Linked DNA regions of Metabacillus sp. B2-18. The protein of the gene in region 2 interacts with the protein of the main gene of each other region in a pairwise test. Links are inferred from orthologs where the notes say so. Each region holds a gene or a part of one and is shown on either strand. Other genes may lie near its edges.

What was found.
Region 1: the proteins of LPC09_RS09260 (region 2) and LPC09_RS18105 interact in binary tests that used the Bacillus subtilis proteins (3 or more experiments, as listed by UniProt). The link is inferred for Metabacillus sp. B2-18 from one-to-one orthologs.

Annotation. Positions count from the first base shown.
Region 1 is NZ_CP088245.1:3,547,465-3,559,408, forward strand. What follows is about bases 4,317-7,247. They hold LPC09_RS18105 (post-transcriptional regulator), read right to left. Parts: upstream 5,964-7,247; coding sequence 5,670-5,963; downstream 4,317-5,669. Other genes in these bases: secDF (protein translocase subunit SecDF), read right to left, coding at 4,317-5,532; spoVB (stage V sporulation protein B), read left to right, coding at 6,110-7,247. Outside these bases: single-stranded-DNA-specific exonuclease RecJ, read right to left, coding at 1-1,804; LPC09_RS18090 (LapA family protein), read right to left, coding at 1,892-2,236; LPC09_RS18095 (cation diffusion facilitator family transporter), read right to left, coding at 2,255-3,148; more of secDF, read right to left, coding at 3,289-4,316; more of spoVB, read left to right, coding at 7,248-7,681; LPC09_RS18115 (YhfM domain-containing protein), read left to right, coding at 7,879-8,310; LPC09_RS18120 (IS1595 family transposase), read right to left, coding at 8,345-9,352; LPC09_RS18125 (DUF421 domain-containing protein), read right to left, coding at 9,477-10,136; LPC09_RS18130 (ArsB/NhaD family transporter), read right to left, coding at 10,213-11,505; LPC09_RS18135 (TIGR04086 family membrane protein), read left to right, coding at 11,751-11,944. UniProt on the Bacillus subtilis protein: Required for post-transcription initiation control of the comE operon. Promotes the accumulation of its target comE mRNA to septal and polar sites.
Region 2 is NZ_CP088245.1:1,840,238-1,852,088, reverse strand. Bases 6,540-9,377 are described here. They hold LPC09_RS09260 (DivIVA domain-containing protein), read right to left. Parts: upstream 8,293-9,377; coding sequence 7,786-8,292; downstream 6,540-7,785. Other genes in these bases: LPC09_RS09250 (YggT family protein), read right to left, coding at 9,266-9,377; LPC09_RS09255 (YlmH family RNA-binding protein), read right to left, coding at 8,431-9,207; ileS (isoleucine--tRNA ligase), read right to left, coding at 6,540-7,366. Also shown: LPC09_RS09290 (solute carrier family 23 protein), read right to left, coding at 71-1,351; bifunctional pyr operon transcriptional regulator/uracil phosphoribosyltransferase PyrR, read right to left, coding at 1,608-2,150; LPC09_RS09280 (RluA family pseudouridine synthase), read right to left, coding at 2,370-3,284; lspA (signal peptidase II), read right to left, coding at 3,285-3,752; LPC09_RS09270 (TraR/DksA family transcriptional regulator), read right to left, coding at 3,925-4,248; more of ileS, read right to left, coding at 4,604-6,539; more of LPC09_RS09250, read right to left, coding at 9,378-9,529; LPC09_RS09245 (cell division protein SepF), read right to left, coding at 9,536-9,994; LPC09_RS09240 (YggS family pyridoxal phosphate-dependent enzyme), read right to left, coding at 9,996-10,682; peptidoglycan editing factor PgeF, read right to left, coding at 10,685-11,521; LPC09_RS09230 (YlmC/YmxH family sporulation protein), read right to left, coding at 11,616-11,851. UniProt on the Bacillus subtilis protein: May act as a pilot protein, directing MinCD to the polar septation sites or by inhibiting MinCD at the midcell site of division. Required for polar localization of the chromosome during sporulation.

The DNA.
Region 1 (11,944 bases), 1.7 Mb from region 2 along the record:
CATGCGTTTTTTCCTGAAAAGTAACAATTATACTTTTATCTATAGTTGCTACTGAACTTACAAGCTTGTCCACATTTCTTGTTCCTCTAAAATCAAACAGCTGCCACTCATCAACCTTAATGTCTTGTAACATGATTTGTGGTTTGCGAAGATTATTCCACTCATTAATAGATAGTTCCCCAATTGCTGATAAAGTAACAGAGGGTGAAAGTTCATCATGGATATACCCCATACCAAACCCAACGCAATCAAGCTGATAATCTTCTTGAGAAAAAACCAACTTTAGATGATTTTGTTCAGCACCAATTTTCCGAACATTTGCTAATGTAACATTTTCAATTTGAATAACAGGTTTAGGATTGTTCATTCCAAAGGGTGAAAGAAGCTGCATTTCTTCTATTGAATTAACTGAAATATCTTCTAAATTACAGCTTACATCCACTTTTGTTACCGGTATAAAATCATTTTCTGTTAATATGTTTTGTGCCTTTTCAACAAGTCTTTCTCTTAGTAAATCAACATCATCCAGATTTAGTGTCATACCTGCTGCCATTGGGTGCCCACCAAAATGAGGAAGAATATCGCGACATGTTGATAGATTTTCAAACAAATCAAAGCCAACGATACTTCGAGCTGATCCTTTTGCAATTCCTTTTTCTCTATCAATGCTTAAAACAATTGTTGGACGATAAAAACGATCTACAAGCCTTGATGCAACTATACCAACCACACCTGGATTCCAGCCTTCTCTAGCAATAACTAGAACTGGATGATCCTCGATCGGAAAACGAGTTTCAACCTCCTCAATTGCTTCTTCTGTCATTGTGCTAACAAGTTTCTGACGTTCTTTGTTAAGAGAATCAATTTCCTCTGCAATAGCTGCAGCTTCCTCTTCATCTTCAGAAAGAAGAAGATCCACTGCGGGGTCAGCTGATTGTAAACGACCAACTGCATTAATTCGCGGCCCCAGTGCAAAACCTATCGTATCCTCATTTATTTCATCCATCTTGACATTGGCAATTTTCAACAATGATTTTAGTCCAACACGTTTTGTTGTTTTTAACTGATTTATACCTTTTTTAGCTATTAATCTATTTTCATCATGAAGTGCTACTAAATCTGCAATTGTTCCTATTGCTGCTACTTCTAATAAATCAGTTGGAACGTCACCAAGCAGAGCATGACTTAATTTAAAGGCAACTCCAACCCCAGCAAGCTCTTTAAAAGGATAGGTACACCCTGGTTGTTTTGGATGGATAATCGCAATTGCTTCTGGAAGGATCGGACCTGGCTCATGGTGGTCAGTAATAATCACGTCTATCCCTAATTCTTTTGCCACTTGAGCTTCATGAACTGCTGCAATTCCTGTATCAACTGTAATGATTAAAGAAAAACCCTTTTCATGTGCATGTCTAAAAGCAGCTTCATTTGGTCCATATCCCTCGGTAAATCGATTTGGAATATAGAAATCTACGTTTGCACCCAGTGTACGTAAAGCTGTTAATAATACAGTTGTACTGCTTACTCCATCAGCATCATAATCTCCATAAACTAATATATGCTCATTTTGTTCTATCGCCGTTTTTATTCGGTGGACAGCCTTGTCCATATCTTTTAGAAGAAACGGATCATGAAAAGATTGTTTTTCAATTTCCAAGAATTCACGTGCTTCTTCTACTGAATGTATGCCTCTATTTACAAGTAAAGATGCGACTAACGGTGTAATGGATAAGTTATCAATTAGTGTCCCAATTAAGGTTTCATCAGATGATTGAACCATCCATCTTGTTTTTGCCTTTAACATAGTTTCACCCCTCAACCATCCCATTATACAAGAGTGGTCAAGGGGTTTCAATTTAAGGATTATTCCAGAAGTAAATAGGCTTGATTACTAAGCACCGGATGTTGGTTCATGATCCATTTCTTCCTTTTTGTTATCAAGATCTTTTACATTCTTTTCTTTTTCGTCCTTTAACGTTTCTAGCTCCGTTATTAATTTCGCATTTTCTTTTTCAGCAACTTTCAATCTTCGGTGGATTGTTAAAATTCTAACAACTCCTGCAGATGCAATAATAAATCCTCCCATAAAAACTGAACCTAAAATAATTAGTACAAGGGGCCATTCTGCTTTTCCAAATAAATAATCAACCTCAACTGGCTCAACATTTATAACTGCAAAGATGGCAATAATGATGGCAAAAATAATGGCTAGAATTAAACTCCATTGACGTTTCATTTGTATTCCTCCCTTCTTCTAAGGTGAGTAAGGGTTAATATGTACCATTACATTTTGTACGTGTTCATGCTCACTCATTAGCTTTTCTTTTACAAGCTTCCCTATGTTATGACCTTCTTCAACCGTTATGTGAGGGTCAACGGAAACTTTAATATCTACGATAACATAATGTCCATGTTCTCTGGCATGCAACTCATCAATTTTTTTAACCTCACTTATTTTACTCACTGTATCCTTAAGATCAACAACATCTTCATCATGCAAAACATGATCAAGTGTTGTATGGATTGATTCAGCACCAAGCTTCCAGGCCATCTTTATAACCAATATAGCTACAAATAGTCCTGCAACAGGATCTGCATAAACAAGCCAGTCTATTCCCATCTTTTGACCAATTATCGCGGCACCAATACCAGCCAAAGCAGCTATGGAAGAATAAACATCTGAGCGATGCTCATAAGCATTTACAATGATAGCATCACTTTTTATTCTTTTACCCAATCTAAACTTATATCGAAACATCCATTCTTTAACGACGATTGACAATATGACTGCATATATTGCAAGTGGCTTCGGTGCTTCAATTTCCTCAAAAAAAGACTCGAAGGAAGATTTACCAATTTCAAGTCCTACTAAAAACAAAAGAACAGCTACAATAATGGCAGCAATTGACTCTGCTTTTCCATGTCCATAAGGATGATCTTCATCAGGGGGCTGTTTTGCAGCACGTACACCTATGAAAACGGCTAATGACCCTGCTACATCTGATGCCGAGTGAACAGCATCTGCTACTAATGCACGACTTTCTGCAATAACACCAACTGCCCCTTTCACAATTGCAAGTACAATATTTCCAACTACTCCAATCATGGCAGCAAACTCAGCTTGCTTAAATCGATCATTTTTCCCCATATCTTCACCTCTTTTGCTCGTACCTATAGTTTAACCAACTGCTTACAATAAATGAGGGTTATCCCATCTCATTGTATTATTTCGTAAACACATGTGGTTACTTTAAATAATAACAAATTAGAGAGGGATAACCCTTAATTTTATACTTGTGGTTCGTCACTTACTTGAGAAGGAACATCCTTCTTTTTAGTTAATTGCTTTCCTTTCCAAATTAGCCATAGCTGAGCAGCAATAAATAATGAAGAATAGGTGCCCGAAACCAATCCAACTAGTAAAGCAATCGAGAAATTCGTAATTGAAGCACTACCAAAGATCATTAGCGCTATAACAGCAATAACAACAGTCAATACTGTATTAACAGATCTAGTAAAGGTTTGCTGTAAACTGCGATTTACAATCAACTGTAAATCTTCAACAGTTTTAACCTTTTTCTTCTTGTATAGCTCTCTAATCCGGTCGAACGTTACAATTGTATCATTAATGGAATAACCAACAATTGTTAACACCGCTGCAATAAAGGTAATGTCAACCTCTAAACGGGTAATGCTGAAGAAAGCAATGATAAAGAATGCGTCATGAAGCAAGGCAACGATCGACGCGAGCGCCATATAAAACTCAAATCGAATCGCTACATATATGATAATTCCTATTGAAGCAATCAATATTCCATACATTGCATTTCTTGCAAGCTCTTTTCCGACAGTAGGAGAAACTGTACTTATATTTGGATCCATACCATATAATTCTTGAAAATGACTTTTTACTTCCGCAATTTTTTGTTGATCAAGAACACCGATAAATCTAGCAACAGCAATTTCATTGTTATTACCAGCCAAGACAATATCATCAGCTTCTAGACCTAATTTTTCCATTTCATCATTTACTTGTTGTGTTGTTAGACTTTTTTCTGCTTGAACCTCAACACGTGTACCACTTGCAAAGTCTATACCAAGATTCAAACGGAATACTACTAATATGACAATACCAGCGATTACAAGAATTGTTGATAGCATAAAAAATTTCTTGCGATGTTTTAAGAAATCAACATTATCAAAACGAGTAGGTGCAATCGTATCATCATCTGTTTCTTCAATACTGATGATATGCTCCTTCTTCACACCGAAATACCCTTTTTTCTTATCAAGCCAACGGCTCTCTACTAAAAGTCCAAGCAAGATTCTTGATAAAAATACAGCCGTTAAGAAGCTTACAATAATACTAATGATTAACATTGTGGCAAAGCCTTTAACAGAACTTGTCCCAAAGAAAAAGAGCACAGCTCCTGCTAGAATGGTTGTAATATTCGCATCAAAAATCGTTGCAAACGATCGTCTTGATCCAGCCTTAAAGGCAGACCGAACTGTACGCCCAAGTTTTAATTCTTCTTTAATTCGTTCATATGTGATAATATTCGCATCAACTGCCATACCGACACCAAGAATAAGTGCAGCAATACCTGGTAAAGTTAAAACACCATTCATCCAATCGAACACTTGAAGAATTAAGTATATATACGTTGAAAGAGTAATTATTGCAATCAAACCTGGTAAACGATAGAAGAATAACATGAATAGGAAAATGATAGCTATTCCTACAATTCCAGCCAGAACTGTTTGATCTAATGCCTGCTCACCAAACTGAGCTCCAACGGAAGTTGAATACATCTCTGTTAACTTAACGGGAAGAGAACCTGCGTTTAATAAATTCGCCAAATCTTGTGCTTCTTGGATTGTAAAGTTCCCTGTTATGGTAACATCTGTTTGATTAAATACTTGATCAACATTTGGTGCAGAAAGATATTTTGGATCTTGCTTAGTTGCTTCTTCTTGGAATGAATCTCCCTCTTCATAATCAAGCCAAATAACAAGTTGATTATAAGGAGCATTTCCTACAATTTCTTCTGTTACTTCTTTAAACTTCGTTGCATCTTTTAATTGAATCGCAACATTAGGCTTTCCTTGCTCATCAAATGATTGCTTCGCTCCACCTTCTACTAAGTCAGAGCCGTTAAGCATTTCTTTGTCTTCATGATCTCGGAAAGTTAATTCAGCTTGTGTAGATAAAATTTCCCGTGCTTTATTTTGATCACTTACACCTGCAAGTTGAACACGAATTCGATCTTCACCTTCAATCTGAATATTCGGTTCACTTACTCCAAGGACATTTGCACGCTTTTGCAGAGCATTAACTGTACTTACAAGCACATCCCTTGTAATTTCGTCCCCTTCGTTTGCTGGTTCAACTTCATATAGAATTTCGAAGCCCCCCTGCAAATCTAGTCCCAAAATAATGTTGCTTGTTGCCCTATTTGTATTCAGGCCAATAATACTACCTACTACTAGGACAAGTAGAAAAAACGCAATTATGCGTCCGCGCTTAACCATTATGTATCCTCCTTAATTTCCACAAAACGAAATGATATAAAGCCGATAATAACTTACTAAAGATGCAGGCTTTGTTTATTTTACAAGGTTAACATTCCCCATCAAATTATACGCTTTTAAAAGATGTAGAATCAATGTTAAATCAAACCTTTTAACAAATCTTTACCTTCGTCACTTTCGAACCAATTTCCTCCTTTAAATGATTCAACAGTGGCATAGTTCATAAAATCTCCAACTTTTAATGAAAGAATATCACGCACAACCTCATGTACATAAAGTTCAGGTGTTTTTTTCCATTTTTTTGTTTTTAGAAATGACCAAAGCTTTTCTTCAGAAACATCCTCATAGCCTAAAATCATAAATTCTTCTAATTTGCTCTTAATTGCAGGTTTCACATGATGACGGAATTCATCAATTGGCTGCTTATTCATTATTATTACACTCCTTTTACGAGACATTTTAAGGGCTATTTTAAGGAAGTACCACACAATACTATATAACTTGTCATGCTTGGCCTATTGAGTCGCATATAGTAATTGTATATGATTCCACGTTATTTGAGAAGGCAGGGAGAGAAATGTCAAAGCAAACGTTTCTAAAAGGAACGCTCATATTAATCTTGGCAGGATTTATAACCCGTGTATTAGGATTTATTAACCGAATAGTTGTTGCCCGTTTCATCGGAGAAGAAGGGGTTGGTTTATATAACATGGCCGTCCCAACCCTTGTTTTAGCGATTACCATTACACAACTTGGATTACCTGTTGCCATTTCAAAGCTTGTTGCAGAAGCTGAAGCAAAAGGTGATTCTCGTAAGGTAAAGAAAATACTTGTTGTTTCGTTATCAGTAACCGGAACCCTAAGTATCATTTTCACACCAACTATGATGCTTCTCGCACCATTTTTATCTGAGCATGTTTTTACAGATCGACGTACATATTGGCCATTGCTGGCAATTGCTCCCGTAGTTCCAATCGTGGCAATTTCTTCTGTTATCCGCGGCTACTTTCAAGGACGGCAAAATATGCGACCTGCTGCCATTTCCCAAGTGTTAGAGCAAGTTGTTCGTATTTCGTTGGTTGCAATATGTACAAGTGCCTTTTTACCATACGGAATTGAATTTGCCGCAGCTGGCGCAATGATTTCAGCTGTTGTTGGAGAATTGGTTTCACTTATCTACTTGGCAGCCATGTTTAAAGTGAAAAAGAAAATAAGAATTCGAAGAAAATTCTTTAAATCTGTTCAGAATGGAAAAGAAACATTTAATCAATTAATGGGTATCGCACTCCCAACTACAGGAAGTCGATTTATCGGATCACTTTCATGGTTCTTTGAACCAATAGTTGTTGCAAACAGCCTTGCTATAGCAGGAGTTGCCACAGCTGTTGCTACAAAACAATATGGAGGTCTTACAGGATATGCAATACCCTTATTGATGCTGCCTTCATTCATTACATATTCTTTATCTACCTCCCTTGTTCCTGCAATAAGTGAGGCAATGGCTAATAATCAGCTAAAGCTCGTTGAACATCGCTTGCAGCAAGCTTTAAGACTCTCACTTGTAAGTGGTGGGCTGGCATGTGTTGTGTTATATGTTTTTTCGGAACCTTTAATGAGCATCATGTATGGTAGTAGCAAATCTGCCATTTTCGTTCAAGTGATGGCACCATTTTTTATTTTTCATTATTTCCAGGGACCTTTACAGGCTGTGCTACAAGCTTTAGACTTAGCAAAAGCTGCTATGATTAATAGTTTAATAGGTTCAGCTGTCAAAACAGCTCTTATCTTCGTATTAGCAACAAGACCGTCACTCGGTATTATGGGTGCTGCTTTGGCTATTGTCATAGGTATTATGCTTGTTACTCTTTTACATTTTGCAACAGTTATAAAAGTTGTTCCGTTTACGATTCATATAAGAGACTATATTAAAAGTGGAATGACAATGGTCATAGCCGGTGTGACAGGATATTTGTTCTATGAAAATGTCGTAACGGAATTCCCGATCATTTTAAGGTTAATTACATCTTTAACCGTTACATCACTCATTTATTGCTTCTTACTTTTAGTGTTAAAACTTGTAGAAAAAGACGAAATACAACGCATTCCTTTTGTAGGTCATTTTCTTGCTCGATTAATACCAGCAAAATAAAAATATTTTTTCTATTCGTGCAATTGAGTAATGCTCAATTGCTTTTTTTACATAGGCTGTTTTCGTAAAGTTTGTTGTTTTTTGATAAAAGTTGATAGGTAACAATTTTCTGATAAAATAAAATAGAGTGCAACTTCAAGAGGGTTTTATTCGTCTAATTTGAATATTAGAACAAGACGATTGGAGGTTTATAATATATGAGAAAAATTACTCTGCTTTTATCTTTAACTTTGTTGTCCGCTATTCTTTTTGGTTGCCAATCGGAAGATAGCACTACTACGGATGCGGCAAATACCAACGCTGAATTACAATCAGAAGGTGATGCGGAAATTACAAAGATTAGTATTTCTAAGTCAAAAGGAGTCAGTCCAACTGTTTTCGAAGAAGATAAAGATGTCGAAACATTTAAAAGTATTATTTCAAGTGCTGTAAAAGAAGACGGGATAGCGAATATGGCTAATCCTGAATATTATTTGGATGTCATCTACATAAATGAAAATAAGCAAAGTTATCATTTATGGATAGGTGAAAAAGGACAAAAAAGCACCTTAATGAAAACAGACGACACTCATACAATCTATACTGTTTCAGAAGAAATGACTGATAAGTTAATTGAGTTAATAGAATAGAAATTTAATGAGACCTCTTGCTTGAGGTCTTTTCTTATGCACATTTTAGCATTTCAACTGTTGTGTTATTCGATTTTTGACACGCTGAAATAAGCATTTGCTCCACTTGTTTTTCAAAGGATAAATGCTTGTCTATTTCAAGCCATCTGAACCAATAAAGGTAGTTGTCAAGATACTTTGTTGCCACACCTTGAAATCTTCGCATCCAAGTCTTTAAGCGGCTATGAAAACTATTTACATTTTGAATATGATAAATTCCCTTCTTTACTCGTTGTTTCTGTCGGTCATTGATAGGTTCGTGCTTTAATCCCTTCATTTTTGCGAATTTCTTATAGTTAGTCGCTGTATCAGTGCAAAGTAAAGATTTGGGGTCTATATATTTACCGATGGCAGTATCAATTTCATCTGCTTTAACACGACCTGTTCCAGCTTTCAAAGCAATAATGTTGTTATTTCGGTCTTGTGCTACAACAACGGCAATTTTTAAGTCAGAAATCCCTCTCTTTTCGTCTGGAGTCTTCCTTTTCTTAGGTTTACGATGGGTAACTTCACGACCTTTCATTGACTCACGAAAGAAGGTCTCGTCACTTTCAACGATACCTTGTAGTTGTGCAAAATCTAACGAACGCAGAGCATTCAGTATTTTATGCCTCCAATAGAAAGCCGTTGAGATGTGTATTCTAAGCCATTTAGCGATTTTAGGTAGTGTATATCCTTCGACCATCATCTCCATATATTTCACCCATTTATCAGGATAGCGAGAACCAGAGAATGGTGTATTAGTCATATCGTTAAATGTTTTATTACAGTCCTTACAAAGATAGCGTTGGCGAGTCTTGTATTTACCATTACGCTTTACAGATGTGCTTCCACAATGAACACAAGCCATACCACTGTTAAAACGAGTTTCACGAATTTGTTTCAGTAGTTTGGTAATCTTATCTGGTTCATCTGGAAAAAGGTCTCTTTTAAGAGCATTAAATAACTCTAACTGTTCTTCTGTTGTAAGCTCATTTGCATTTTCATACACATCCAACCACATACCGAACGCCTCCTTGAAATAGCATTATACCAAGCCTTTAACAGTATGGTCAAGAAAGCAACAATCTATGCGAAAACAGCCTTTACATAAAAAAAGGTGAAAGTCAATGCGACCTCCACCAACATTAGTTTTTATCTTCGTCCTTCAAATCAATGAAGAAAATGCCTTTTCCATATGTGCATAACGAAATTTGCTTTGTATCTTTATATCCAAGCTTCCGAAGTTGCTGTCTTAACCATAAGTTGTTTTTGTTAATCGTGAGCAAATTCTCATCTTGAATGTTTCCATCAACAATTAGAGGAAGCTGAAGCTCTGGCTGCTTTTTATTTTTTTTCTGTCTTTCAATGACTGAAAGTTTCCCTGTCGGCTCCAAGATAGCAAATTCAACATCTGCAACATTGTTGATGTTTTTATCACGTAGCTGTGTCATCAAATCATCAAAGTTATATCTTTGTGTTCTCATGGCTTGTTCATCTACTTTTCCACGATTAATAATAATTGTCGGCTTTCCGTCTAAAATATGCCTGATTTTTTGATTTTTGAGAGATAAATATGCTAATGAAATCTGAATGATCATTAGAATCAGCATAGGAATAACTGTATTTATTAATGGGTCACTTGGGGCCTCAATTGCTGTTACTGCCATTTCTGCAATCATGATAAAGACCACTAAGTCCAATATGCTCAACTCACCAATTTCTCTCTTTCCCATAAGCCTAAAAATAAGAACAATGAGAAAGTAAAGAAATAGGGTGCGAGCCAAGATCGTTATGTAAAATTCCACTTTTCATGGCCTCCTTTTATCTAATTGCTTAACACTTATTTTGAACGATAACTTAACTTTTATGTAAACATTTCATCTACATCGTAAAGTTTAGAAGATATCGAAAATAAACGTAAACAGAGGAGATACCAAGTGAGATAATAACGATTGGAAAACCAACTTTAAGAAATTCGATAAAATTGATATGCTCTTTTTCCTTTGCTGCAAGTCCCGCAACAACTAAATTAGAGCTTGCACCTAATAATGTCCCGTTTCCTCCTAAGCAAGCTCCTAATGCCAAAGACCACCATAAAGGATCTAAATTTGTCATTCCGTAATCTTTAAACTCGATAATCATCGGAATCATTGCTGCTACAAAAGGGATATTATCAACAAAACCTGATAAAATACCTGTCATCCATAAAATAAGCATTGATGTTTTAGGTAAATCACCCTCTGTGTAAAATACCATTCCACGTGCAAGCTCATCAATAACCCCTACTTCTTCAAGCCCGCCAATTAACATAAATAATCCTACGAAGAAAAATAATGTTCCCCATTCAACTTGTTTAAACACCTCATCAGGCTTGTATTCATCGTGAGTAAGCAATAATAACAATAATGCCCCTGCTAATGCAACACTCGTAAGATCAATGTGTAAAATAGGATTTAAGACAAAGCCAGCAATAGTCATAAGTAAAACGAAAATGGACTTTGGTAATGCCGGTGTTAGTTTTAAATAGTTACTCGCCTTAATCGACGCTAGCTTTTTTTGATCAATCGTGTCAACCTGAAGTTTTGGCCAATAGATCGCGATTAAGTAAATCAAAACAACTGCATAAATAATCAACACAATTGGACTTAAATGAGTAATAAAAGCATTGAACGTTAAATGCTCAACTGCTTGACCAATCATGATATTTGGAGGATCTCCAATTAGTGTAGCTGTTCCACCAATATTTGAAGCGATAATAATTGTAATTAGATAAGGAATGGCAGGTATATCTAACATTCGCACGATTGTAAGGATAATTGGAACAAGTAGAAGCACCATCGTCACATTTGCAAGAAAAGCTGATCCAATAGCTGTTAACGTAGAGATAACAATAAGAAGTGGAATAGGCCTCCCTTTTACTACTTTAGCCATTATAATTGCTACAAACTCAAATACACCTGTTTGACTTGTAATAATGACAATCAGCATCATCGCGAATAACAGCGAAATTGTATTCCAATCTATGTACGTAAGAAATGCCTTGTTTATATCATAAATTCCAACAATAAGCATAGCGACTCCACCCAAACCAGCCGCTAAAGCACGATCAATTTTTTCCGTCATTATAACAAAATAAGTAATAAGAAAGATGATAACTGTTAAAGTGGTAAGCATTATTTATCCTCCTTGATAGTAAACACCATTTAAAAGCAGCCGGATAACATGATGTTTACTACCGAATGAAATAGTACTCAATAAGTAAAAGGATTTTTTTAATCTACAAGCAAGTCCTCTTTACCATCATATGATGCAAGTCCACTAAAATATTTATAGTCTATTTTTTTATTCTATGAATATTCTTTAATAAGACGAGCTCACAACAAGCTCGGGACTTGTCTAGAGGGAAAGGGGGATGCTTTGTGGAAACAAAACAATGGGGTAAAGCAATCCTTTATGGTCTTATCACCATCTTTGTTATGGCTTTAGCCACAAGCCTAGTATTTTCTTTATTATTAAAGTTTACCGATTTAACAGAATCATCAATTACATGGGTGCTTTTAGGTTTGTCGATTCTGGCCTTATTTATCGGTGGCTTTGTTGCCGGAGGAAATGG
Region 2 (11,851 bases):
GATACCTTTGTTTGCCTTACACCCTTTTAAGCCTCTCTGGACTTTTCTTTAAAAGATCTAAGCCATTTTCTTATGCCGTTTCATTATTAATTGATTCGTCCTTATCATAAGGTAGAACTAAATTTAATACAATACCAATTATTGCTGCTAATGCCATCCCATGAAGGTCGAAATTCCCAATCTTAAGCGTTGCTTCTCCAATTCCAATTACTAATATAACAGACACTATAATTAAATTTCGTTTATTTCCAAGATCAAGTTTGCTGTCAATCATCATACGTAATCCAGATGATGCGATGATACCAAATAGAAGAATGGATACTCCACCCATAACAGGTGTCGGGATTGAACTGATAAATGCTGATATCTTTCCAATAAATCCAAACAAAATGGCTAGTACTGCGGCTCCTGCAATAACAAACACACTATAAACTCTTGTAATTGCCAGAACACCAATGTTTTCTCCATATGTTGTGTTCGGTGGTCCCCCGATTAAAGCAGCAATCATTGTAGCTACACCATCTCCTAAAATCGAACGATGTAAGCCTGGTTTTTCAATATAATCTCTTCCAACAACTTTCCCTAAAACTAGTTGGTGTCCAATATGTTCTGAGATTGTTACGACAACTACAGGTACCATAAGTAATACAATATCAAGTGTGATTGATGGAGTGTAGTTTACAAAAGGTATAACAAAGTTTGGTACTTGAATCCAGTTTGCTGCTATTACGCTTGAAAAATCAATAATTCCAATCGCTAGTGAGTAGAAATAGCCGCCTGCTATTCCAATAAGTACTGGTATTAAGTTGAAAAATCCTTTTAGAAAGATTGAACATAAAATTGTGATTAACAATGTTACCAACGCAACCGAGAAATGTTTTAAGCTATAATCGCCGGCAGGGTTATTTGTCGCCATACCTACCGCAGTTGCTGCTAATCCCAATCCAATAACGATAATGACAGGTCCTACAACTACTGGCGGAAGTATTTTCATTATCCATTTATGACCAGTCCCTTTAATAAGTAAAGCAATAATTCCGTATACAAGACCAGCTAAGAAGCTCCCTACCATCGCAGCTCCAACACCTGCTGTTGATTTTGCCACAATAATTGGCGTAATGAATGCGAAGGACGATCCTAAATACGCTGGTACCTGACCTTTTGTAATGAGTAAAAATGCAATAGTTCCTAATCCACTTGAGATAAGTGCTACAGCTGGGTCTAGCTCCACTAAAAATGGTACTAGAATTGTTGCGCCAAACATGGCAAACAAATGTTGAAAGCTAAGTGCAAGCCAGGTCATTGGTTTTGGTGTATCTTTTACATCTAAAACAATTTGATCTTCTTTCATGTTATGTCCTCCAATATGCATCATTCTTGTTAGTTATAATGTGTGAAAGAATCGTAATTTTATTATAATAGCGGTAATCTTTGAATTGTGTTTCCGACCATTCACTCAAGTAACGCTTTTTATGTCCATAAAAAAACCTCTTTGCTTAATCCTAAGGCAAAGAGGTACAAAGAGGCCAGCAATCATTATTCTAATGACCACCTTCCAATGTGCGCCCCTTTGCAGCCTCTCTGGACTGTTCTTAAAAGGGTTTTATTTAATTTTCGTGAATAGTTACTTGGTCTTTTTTATCAGCTTCATTTAATTCAACGACAATTTTTTCTGAGCTCGATGTTGGAATGTTTTTCCCTACATAATCTGCTCTTATCGGAAGTTCACGGTGTCCTCTGTCAACTAATACAGCTAGTTGTATATTTGCAGGTCTTCCAATATCAACAAGTGCATCCATCGCAGCTCTAACAGTTCTGCCAGTATATAGTACATCGTCAACCAAAATCACTTTTTGATTTGTTACATCTACAGGGATATCAGAACCTTTTACAAGCGGTTCTAGGTCTTCTGTTTTCTTCGTAAGATCATCACGATATAGTGTTATATCCAGTTCACCAATTGCGATTTTTTTACCTTCTATTTGTTCAATTCGTTCGGCAAGTCGATTGGCGAGGTAAATCCCTCTTGTTTTAATGCCAACTAAAATGCTGTCTTCAATTCCCTTGTTTCTCTCAATAATTTCATGAGCAATTCTTGTTAAAGCACGACGAATTGCTTGTTCATCTAATAAAACTGCTTTTTGAGACATTTTATAATCTCCTTTCGTTTCTCCACATGTAGAAATTCAAAATATAACCTTGAAAAACGAAAAACCCTCTCACCGATTTTATGAGAGGGTTAACGAAGACATAGCTAGACTAAGCCAATATAGACTATGGTCTTTATCCGTTTTCCTTCTCAGCCTCACGGGACTGTGTTAAAGGTTCTTATTAAGTTAATTACATTATGACAAACATGTAGAAATGTGTCAACGATTATTTTTAATACTATTTAATACTTCTTCAAATTCATTAGGTAATGGCGCTTCAAACTCAAGATATTCTTTAGTCCGAGGGTGTTCAAACCCTAGGATACCTGCATGAAGTGCTTGTCCATTTATGTCTAGTGTTTTTTTCGGCCCGTATTTCGGATCACCAACTAACGGAAAGCCTATATACTTCATATGGACACGAATTTGATGGGTTCTTCCAGTTTCAAGCTGACATTCGATATACGTAAAGTTATCAAATCTCTCTAACACATGAAAATGTGTGACTGCTTCTTTACTGCTAACATTTGTTACCGTCATACTCTGACGATCTGTTTTATCACGGCCAATTGGTGCATTGATTGTTCCATGATCATGTTGAATGCTGCCATGTACAATTGCTTTATAACGTCTTGTTACCGTTTTGTCGACAAGCTGCTGAACTAAAGATTCATGTGCCATATCGTTTTTAGCAACCATTAATAATCCGGAAGTGTCTTTGTCAATTCGATGGACTATTCCCGGCCTTAAAACGCCATTGATCCCTGAAAGATCCTTGCAATGTGCCATTAAACCGTTAACAAGGGTACCATTCATATGACCAGGTGCTGGATGAACAACCATTCCTTTTGGTTTATTAACAACTAACACATCTTGATCCTCATAATATATATCAAGATCCATTTCTTCGGCTACTACATCAAGAGGTTCTGGGTCAGGTATTTCTAAAACTACTTTATCATCCACTTGACATTTGTAATTCGTCTTAATGGTCTTTTCATTTACCTTCACAAAACCATCTTTTATCCAAATTTGAACTTGAGTTCTTGACCATTCTTCGTTTGAAGTAGACAAAAACTTATCAATTCGTTCGTTTTTATGCTCTTCACTAACTTGTAATTCAACGATGTCCATTTATGCTTGCTCCTTCTCTTGTTTCCCTTCAAAAAACAACATATGAATAAATAATAAAGCTACCCCAATACAAAGAGCAGAATCTGCTATATTGAAAATTGGGAAGTCATAAGAAAAAATGTATGTATTAATAAAATCGACAACTTCTTTCCGAAATAAACGGTCAATGAAATTACCAATTGCACCACCTAGCATAAAGCCAAGCGCCACACCCATTACCTTATTATTCTTTGTATGTTTTTGAATATAAAAAATTAACCCTACTATAACAACAGCCGTTATAATATAGAAAAACCACATTTGCCCTTCCAAAATTCCCCAAGCTGCTCCGCGATTCCGATGGGATGTAATGTAGAAGAAATTTTCTATTACAGTAATATTCTCACCAATTTGCATGTTTTTTACGATTAACCACTTCGTGACTTGGTCAATTAAAATAATTACAGCAGCAATTATGTAATAATACACGTTCTTCCCCCAACTTTCTAATTTCTATTTTCGGGTTTATCCTAAGAAATTGTACCATAATCAGAACAAAAGCGTAAGTTATTAGGAGAAGTATAGCTTGTATAAAACAATTTATTAATTATTACAGCCCAAATTAAAAAGTAATTTGGGCTGTTGCAAAAATCAATGATGGTCAGAAATCACTGCCTGTGATATAAGTTTCTTCATGAGTATAGTCGTGTTGAGGGAGAGATTTTCGTTCAAATAATTCTTGAAAAAAGAAATCGTATTTTGTTCTTGCTGTTGGGAGTATCCTTAATTTTTCAAAAGGAATTTCTTCACCGGTATCTTCACAATACCCGTAAAGTCCTTTTTCAATTTTCATTAAGGCACGTTCTACATCTTGAAGTTCCTCTTTAATATGATGCATTAATGTATGACTTTTATTGTAATCTTCGTCTAAAGTCATATCAAACAAACTGTGATTGAATAATCTAGCTCGCAGTTCTTCTCTCATCAATTGTAATTCGTAACGAATACCAGAAAATTTATTCAAGATGGACAACTCCTTATCCTTCTCATGATGTTAACATTAGTTTTGCCCGAAAAATCCATTGCTCACCCTGATAAGAATTTTCCTGTGATTGTAATGGCTGCTAACTTTGTTAACTTTCTTTCCATTTGTCTGAATGAGTATTTTTTACCCATGAATTTACTCTTTAAAACCTTTTTCTGTGAAATTGGGCTTTATACTTCCGGATATAGTCTGTAGACTATACTTTTTAGGATTTGACATAGTTATGTACAAAAGAAAAAGAGCCTATTCTTTAATAGGCAATTAACACATTAAAGAAATAGGCTCTTATTAAATCTTAATAATGATCCTTAACAATTGAAGCACATCGCTGACATAGTGTTGGATGTTCTTCAACTTGACCAACTTCTGGTGTAACGATCCAACAACGATCACATGTTTTACCTTCTGCTGGTGTTATCACAATTTTCACTGTATCAAAGACCTGAGCATTTTCAGGTGCATTGTCAAAATCCCCAGCAATAGTAAAGCCTGAAACGATAAATAATTGCTTTAAGTCTTCATCAACTGAATCAAGTAATGCTTTTGACTCCGCATTTGGATAAAGAGCAATACTTGCTGTTAACGACTTTCCGATTACTTTCTCATTACGAGCCACTTCTAATGCTTTTAAAACATCATCACGCAATGTCATAAATGCATCCCATTTTTTCTCAAGTTCATCTGATTTTTCATATTCTTTTACTTCCGGCATGTCAACAAGCTGCACACTCTCTTCTGTTACAGAATCAATATGCTCCCAAACTTCATCGGCAGTGTGCGGAAGAATTGGTGTTACTAATTTAACAAGTGATAATAATGTTTCGTGTAGTACAGTTTGAATCGCACGACGTTCCTGATTTTCTTTTGACTCAATATAAAGTACATCTTTTGCAAAATCTAAATAGAATGAGCTTAATTCAATCGTACAGAAATTATGAACAGCATGATAAATCGCAGCAAATTCATATTGTTCATAAGCTTCCTTTACTCGTTTTGTTAGCTTATTTAGTTTTACAAGCATATATCGATCTACATCTCTAAGGTTCTCTAAGCTAACCGAATCAGTTGCTGGGTTAAAATCACTTAAGTTACCTAGTAAGAAACGGAATGTATTACGAATTTTACGGTAAACCTCAGCAACTTGTTTTAAAATTGCGTCAGAAACACGAACATCTGCTTGATAATCAACTGAAGCAACCCATAGACGAAGAATATCTCCACCTAATTGGTTCATAACTTTAGCAGGTACAACAGTATTCCCTAAAGATTTACTCATTTTACGCCCTTCACCATCAAGAGCAAAACCATGACTTAGAACACCTTTATACGGAGCTTTGCCAGTCACAGCAACTGCCGTTGATAAAGAAGAGTTAAACCAACCACGATACTGGTCAGATCCTTCTAAATACAAGTCTGCAGGTCTTTGGAGATCTTCTCTTTCTAAAAGTACCGCTTGGTGGGAAGATCCTGAATCAAACCAAACATCCATAATGTCATTTTCTTTTGTAAACTTACCGTTAGGGCTTCCTTCATGTGAAAAGCCATCTGGTAAAAGGTCTTTTGCTTCGCGTTCGAACCAAATATTAGACCCATAATCACGGAATAAGTTTGAAACATGCTCAATTGTTTCATCCGTAATGATCGGCTCACCATTTTCAGCGTAAAACACAGGAATCGGTACACCCCATGCACGTTGTCGGGAAATACACCAATCTCCACGATCACGAACCATGTTGTAAAGACGAGTTTCCCCCCAAGCCGGGACCCATTTTGTATCATTAACAGCTTTTAAAAGATCTTCACGGAAATCTTTGATTGACGCAAACCATTGAGCAGTAGCACGGAATATTGTTGGCTTTTTCGTTCTCCAATCATGCGGATAAGAGTGTGTAATAAATTGAAGCTTCAATAATGCGCCCACTTCTTGAAGTTTTTCAGTGATTGGCTTATTTGCTTCATCATAGAAAAGCCCTTCAAACCCTGGTGCTTCTTTTGTCATATATCCTTTTTCATCAACTGGACATAATACATCTAGTCCATATTGCTGTCCTACAATAAAGTCATCTTCTCCATGACCTGGAGCAGTGTGAACACAACCTGTTCCTCCATCACTTGTAACATGCTCACCTAGCATAACAAGTGATTCACGGTCATAAATTGGGTGTTTTGCCGTTACACGGTCTAGTTCAATACCTTTTAATGTGCGGTCAACTTCATAACTTTCCCAACCAATAGTTGATGCAACAGATTCAACTAGTTCAGACGCAACAACATACTTTTCACCATTAGCAGCTACAACACTATATTCTAACTCTGGATGTACTGAAATTCCTAAATTTGCTGGCATTGTCCAAGGAGTTGTTGTCCAAATGATAATTTTCTCATCATGAGATAAAACGCCTTTTCCATCTTTTACAGGGAAGGCAACATAAATCGATGGAGAGCGTTTATCTTGATATTCAATTTCTGCTTCAGCGAGTGCTGATTCACTTGATGGTGACCAATATACAGGTTTTAACCCTTTATAAATATAGCCTTTTTTCGCCATCTCACCAAAAACTTTAATTTGTTGTGCTTCATATTCAGGCTTCAAAGTTACATATGGGTTTTCCCAATCCCCACGAACCCCTAAGCGTTTAAACTGCTCACGTTGACCATTAATTTGTTCCCAAGCGTAATCCTCACAAAGCTTACGAAACTCAGCAACAGACATCTCTTTTCTTTTTACTTTCTTATTTTTTGTAAGAGCTGTTTCAATTGGTAAACCATGTGTATCCCAGCCAGGAACATAAGGTGCACAATAGCCACTCATAGATTTAAAACGCACAATAAAATCCTTTAAGATTTTATTTAATGCATGCCCCATATGAATGTCTCCATTTGCATATGGAGGTCCATCATGTAAAACAAAAAGTGGACGATCTTTTGTTCGTTCTTGTACCATTTCGTAGATATTCATCTTATCCCATTTTTCTTGCATTAACGGCTCTCTGTTAGGTAGGTTTCCACGCATTGGAAACTCAGTTTTCGGCATCAGAAGGGTATCTTTGTATTCCATCACTAATTCCTCCAGTTATTTTAATAGCTCTTTTTTCATTGAATTGTTGATCAAAATAAGTAAATGTTTTAAAAATTCTATCTAATACAACACAAAAAACCTTCTCATCCCAAAAGGGACGAGAAGGTTTTCTCGCGGTACCACCCTACTAGATTAAATACACTACTTTAATCCACTCTAGTATTCGTAACGTGAATATATACGCCACAGCTTACTAATGGTAACATGTTCAGCCTGGAACTCAAGGGTGATGTTCATCTTTTATCTTTATGTCGAGCTTACACCATCCTCGATTCGCTAATATAAAGAAAATAAAAGACTACTGTCCCTATCACAGTTATATTTAGTATTTGTATTATTAGAGCAAAAACATATCTATGTTTTCGTATTATATGCGATTGAAATTAAAAAAGTCAAGTTTAACTTTTGGATTCTTCTGTTTCTCCAAAAATAGGCTCAACCTCGTATTCTAATAAATGATCCCAATCATCATTTTTAAGCAGGTCGAGCTGTGCCTCTATAAGCATTTGGAAACGGGTTCTGAATACTTTTGACTGTTTTTTTAGCTCTTCAATTTCCATAGCAATTTTTCTTGATTTAGATAAGGATTCATTAATAATTCGATCCGCGTTTTTCTCAGCCTCTTTAATAATCAGCTTTGATTCTTTCTGAGCATTCCGCTTCACTTCTTCCGCTGCTTCTTGTGCTATAATGATCGATTTATTCAACGTTTCTTCAATATTAGTAAAGTGACCGAGTTTCTCTGTTAGTTCTGTAACACGAGATTCAAGCTCTTTCTTTTCTCTGATAATCATTTCATAATCTTTGATAACCTGATCTAAAAACTCGTTAACTTCATCTTCATCATATCCACGAAACCCTTTATTAAATTCCTTATTATGGATATCTAACGGTGTTAAAGGCACGGGTGCCACCTCCAATATGTAGTGAAATAGTTAATCCTTGTCAACATTATAAATCATATTTCGACAGGTTTGTTGAAATTCCTGTTTTTTCTTAAAATAATTTTATGTTTCAATCTTTTCTAAACTATTTCGGGTCATTTATTTTTGTTTATGAATGATAACTCTAAATCGGTCTTTTTTTGTTTTTCCTTCCATTGAAACGAGTTTACTCCTTCCAAAACCTCTGACTGAGAGAGTATCCCCTTCCCGGCATTCAAATGAGACCGAGTCTACTGTTTTCCAGTTCACTTTTACGAGTCCATTTGTAATTAACGGTTGAATCTTTTGTCGTGAAATAGTATAAATAGCTGAACAAACCACATCTAGTCTAAGAGAAGATACCGTTGTTACTATTTCCTGTACATCTTCAACATGAGGAATAAGTTTTTCTACATTCATTTCTTTGAGAGTAACTTTGGCTCGGCCAATCTCATGGAAATTAGCACGCAAATAATCGGCAATTTCACTTGCACACACAAATTGAACAACTTCTTCGTAAAATCGTATATCTCCGAATTTAGATCTCTTTAGACCTAAACTCATTAAAGAACCTAATACTTGTCTATGCTGTAAAGAAACAAATTTACTTGCATAATGAATTTCAAAAAGTGTTAACTGAAAATCCTCTTCAAGTGGCTGACAATAATCCGGATAAATAAAAGCTCTTTTTCTTTCGGTATCCTGAACACCACCAGAAAACATCACCTTTATATCCAGATTTTCACCTATTACTGATGCTACAATCTCTTGCTCGCGTGGATCTAAAAAATCAGTAAGCTTTGGGCTATATTGATTTAAAACAGTATCCTTCCACTCTAAAACTTGATCAATAAATTGTTTCTCTTCATTGCGAAAATGTTGATATATATGATCCATAACCCAACTCCAATATATTTCTTTACATAAATGAAAAAGAGGGACTAATTATAGTCCCTTAGCCAATCATTCTGAAGATCGAAGCAATTCCATACTGAGCAAATCGTAGAGCTAAAATTGCAACAATCGGTGAAATATCAATCATACCAAGTGGTGGAATAAATTTTCGGAAGGGCTCTAAGTATGGTTCACAAATTTTTGCTAAAAATTGCCCAAATCCTGATTCCCTTGCCCCTGGAAACCAAGAAAGTAATATGTAAACAATTAACGCATACGAATAAAAAGTAATTAATGTAGAGAGTAAACTAAATAATATACCCATGTTTGTCTACCACCTTTGATGATCATCTTCTGTTACTAATTCAGATATGGAGCCTGAAACATCAACATTATCAGGAGTACATAAAAAAATGTTCATTCCAATTCGCTGAATATCTCCACCAATTGCGTATACCGTACCACTCAAAAAATCAACAATTCTTTTCGCCTGATCTCTTTGTATACTTTGAAGATTAACAACCACCGCACGGCGATTCTTCAAATGATCTGCAACTTCTTGAGCTTCAGCATACACTCTTGGTTCACTTAAAACAACTTTAGAGGATTTTTGAATACTTTGCAAACTCACCACATTTTGCTTTGCTGGTTGAGATGGATGTTTAGCTGCCAAGGGTTGTTGTTGCTGTTGAGTTGTTTCAAACTCTTCATCATATCCCTCATTTTCATCATATTCATATTCTTCATCTTCTAATGCAAAAAAACTTTTAAATCTATTTTTGATTGACATCTTATACACCTCCAATTTCATTTCCAACGAGAGAAGTGCCAATTCTAATAAAAGTAGCACCTTCTTCAATCGCTATTTCATAATCATTAGACATACCCATTGATAATTCCATACAAGGCGCCGATAGGAGTTGTAATGCTTGTACATCTTGCTGAAGCTGTTTTAATCGTTTAAAACAGCCTCGAATAACATCATGGTCTTCAGTTAATGGTGCCATTGTCATTAATCCAATAATAATAATGTTAGGATACTCTGATAATGCTTGAATAAATTTTAAAACATCTTCTGGTGAACAGCCATGCTTAGCTTCTTCGCCGGAAACATTAACTTGAACAAAGCATTTAATAGGTTTTTGAGCACGCTTATCAATTTCTTTTGCTAATGAAAGACGATCTAACGAATGAATATAGTCAACTTTATTGATGATATTCCTCACCTTACGTGTTTGCAATGAACCGATAAAGTGCCAAATAGGACCTTCTCCTATATTTTCTATTTTTTCAATAAGACCTTCATCTCTGTTTTCTCCTAGATGTTTAACTCCAGCATCAAGGGCTTCCTTAGCACGTTGAACACTTACATACTTTGTTACAGCAACTACATGAACTTCATCTGCATTTCTACCTATTCGTTCACATGTTTTTTCAATTGTACTACGTATATTACGGTAATTTTCCTGCACGTTCATTTCTACAGGTGAGCCTCCTCATTTATTCCAATAAAGCTTAACATCCTACCTGTTTTTCCTTTGTCACGACGATGAGAAAAAAACAGTCCACTTTCACAACTTGTACATAAATCGGATGTTATAATATTTTCATCCGGTATACCCGCACTAAAAAGATAGTATTTATTAAGTAGAGGAAGGTTTAATTTGTATTGCCCCTCTGATACAGTGTTATAAGGCAATGGGTAATCTTTTAAAATATTCTTATCTATAGAGGATATCACTTTTTCGTCAACAATATAACAACAATCATTAATTGCGGGACCAATAGCTACTTTAATATCCTTTAGGTTTACTCCCTCGTCTTTATTCCACTTTATGATCATTTCACCAGCAATATTCTTTACTGTCCCTTTCCAGCCAGCATGAGCAAGACCAATTAAAGAATGTTCGGGAGCAATAAAGTATAAAGGCACACAATCTGCAAAACACAGAGATAACATGATTCCCTTTTCAGACGTGTAAATCCCGTCAGATGCAGTTAATCCATCTGTATATACACTTATTCCCTTTCCTTTGCTCTCTTTTGTCACTTTCTTTATAACATTGGAATGAACTTGTTCTGCAAAAACCCAGTTATCTAATGAAAATCCTAAAGCCTTTGCAAGTTGATCTCTGTTCTTTATAACAATTTCGGTTTGGTCGTTAACGTGAAGACCCAGGTTTAAAGAGGAAAATCCTTCAACACTATTACCACCGTTTTTAGTTGTAAACCCAACTGAAAGACCCTTTATTAAACCATCCCAGGGACTGACTGACAAATACATTTTATCTTCTAACTGAAAAGAGTTTGCTGTCATCATTGTTTCAACCTTTTATATTCGACATTAATTCGGTTCTAACGCTCTTTATTTTACCACATATTACCCGTTACGTTTAGCTTTCATTGACAATTTATTCATCTTGAGGCTCAATTTGTCGATTCATTCTCACTAAAATAACATCTTCCCCTATTTTTACTATATTTCGCCATGGAATGACGAATTCCTCGTCTTTTCCAAAAAAACCAAGCATTCTTCCTTGACCATTTATAATAATGGCTTGAATTTTTCCTGTTGTAACATTAATATCAAAATCTCCAATGTTACCCATCTTTTTTCCATCAGAAACATTAACAACATCTTTTGTTT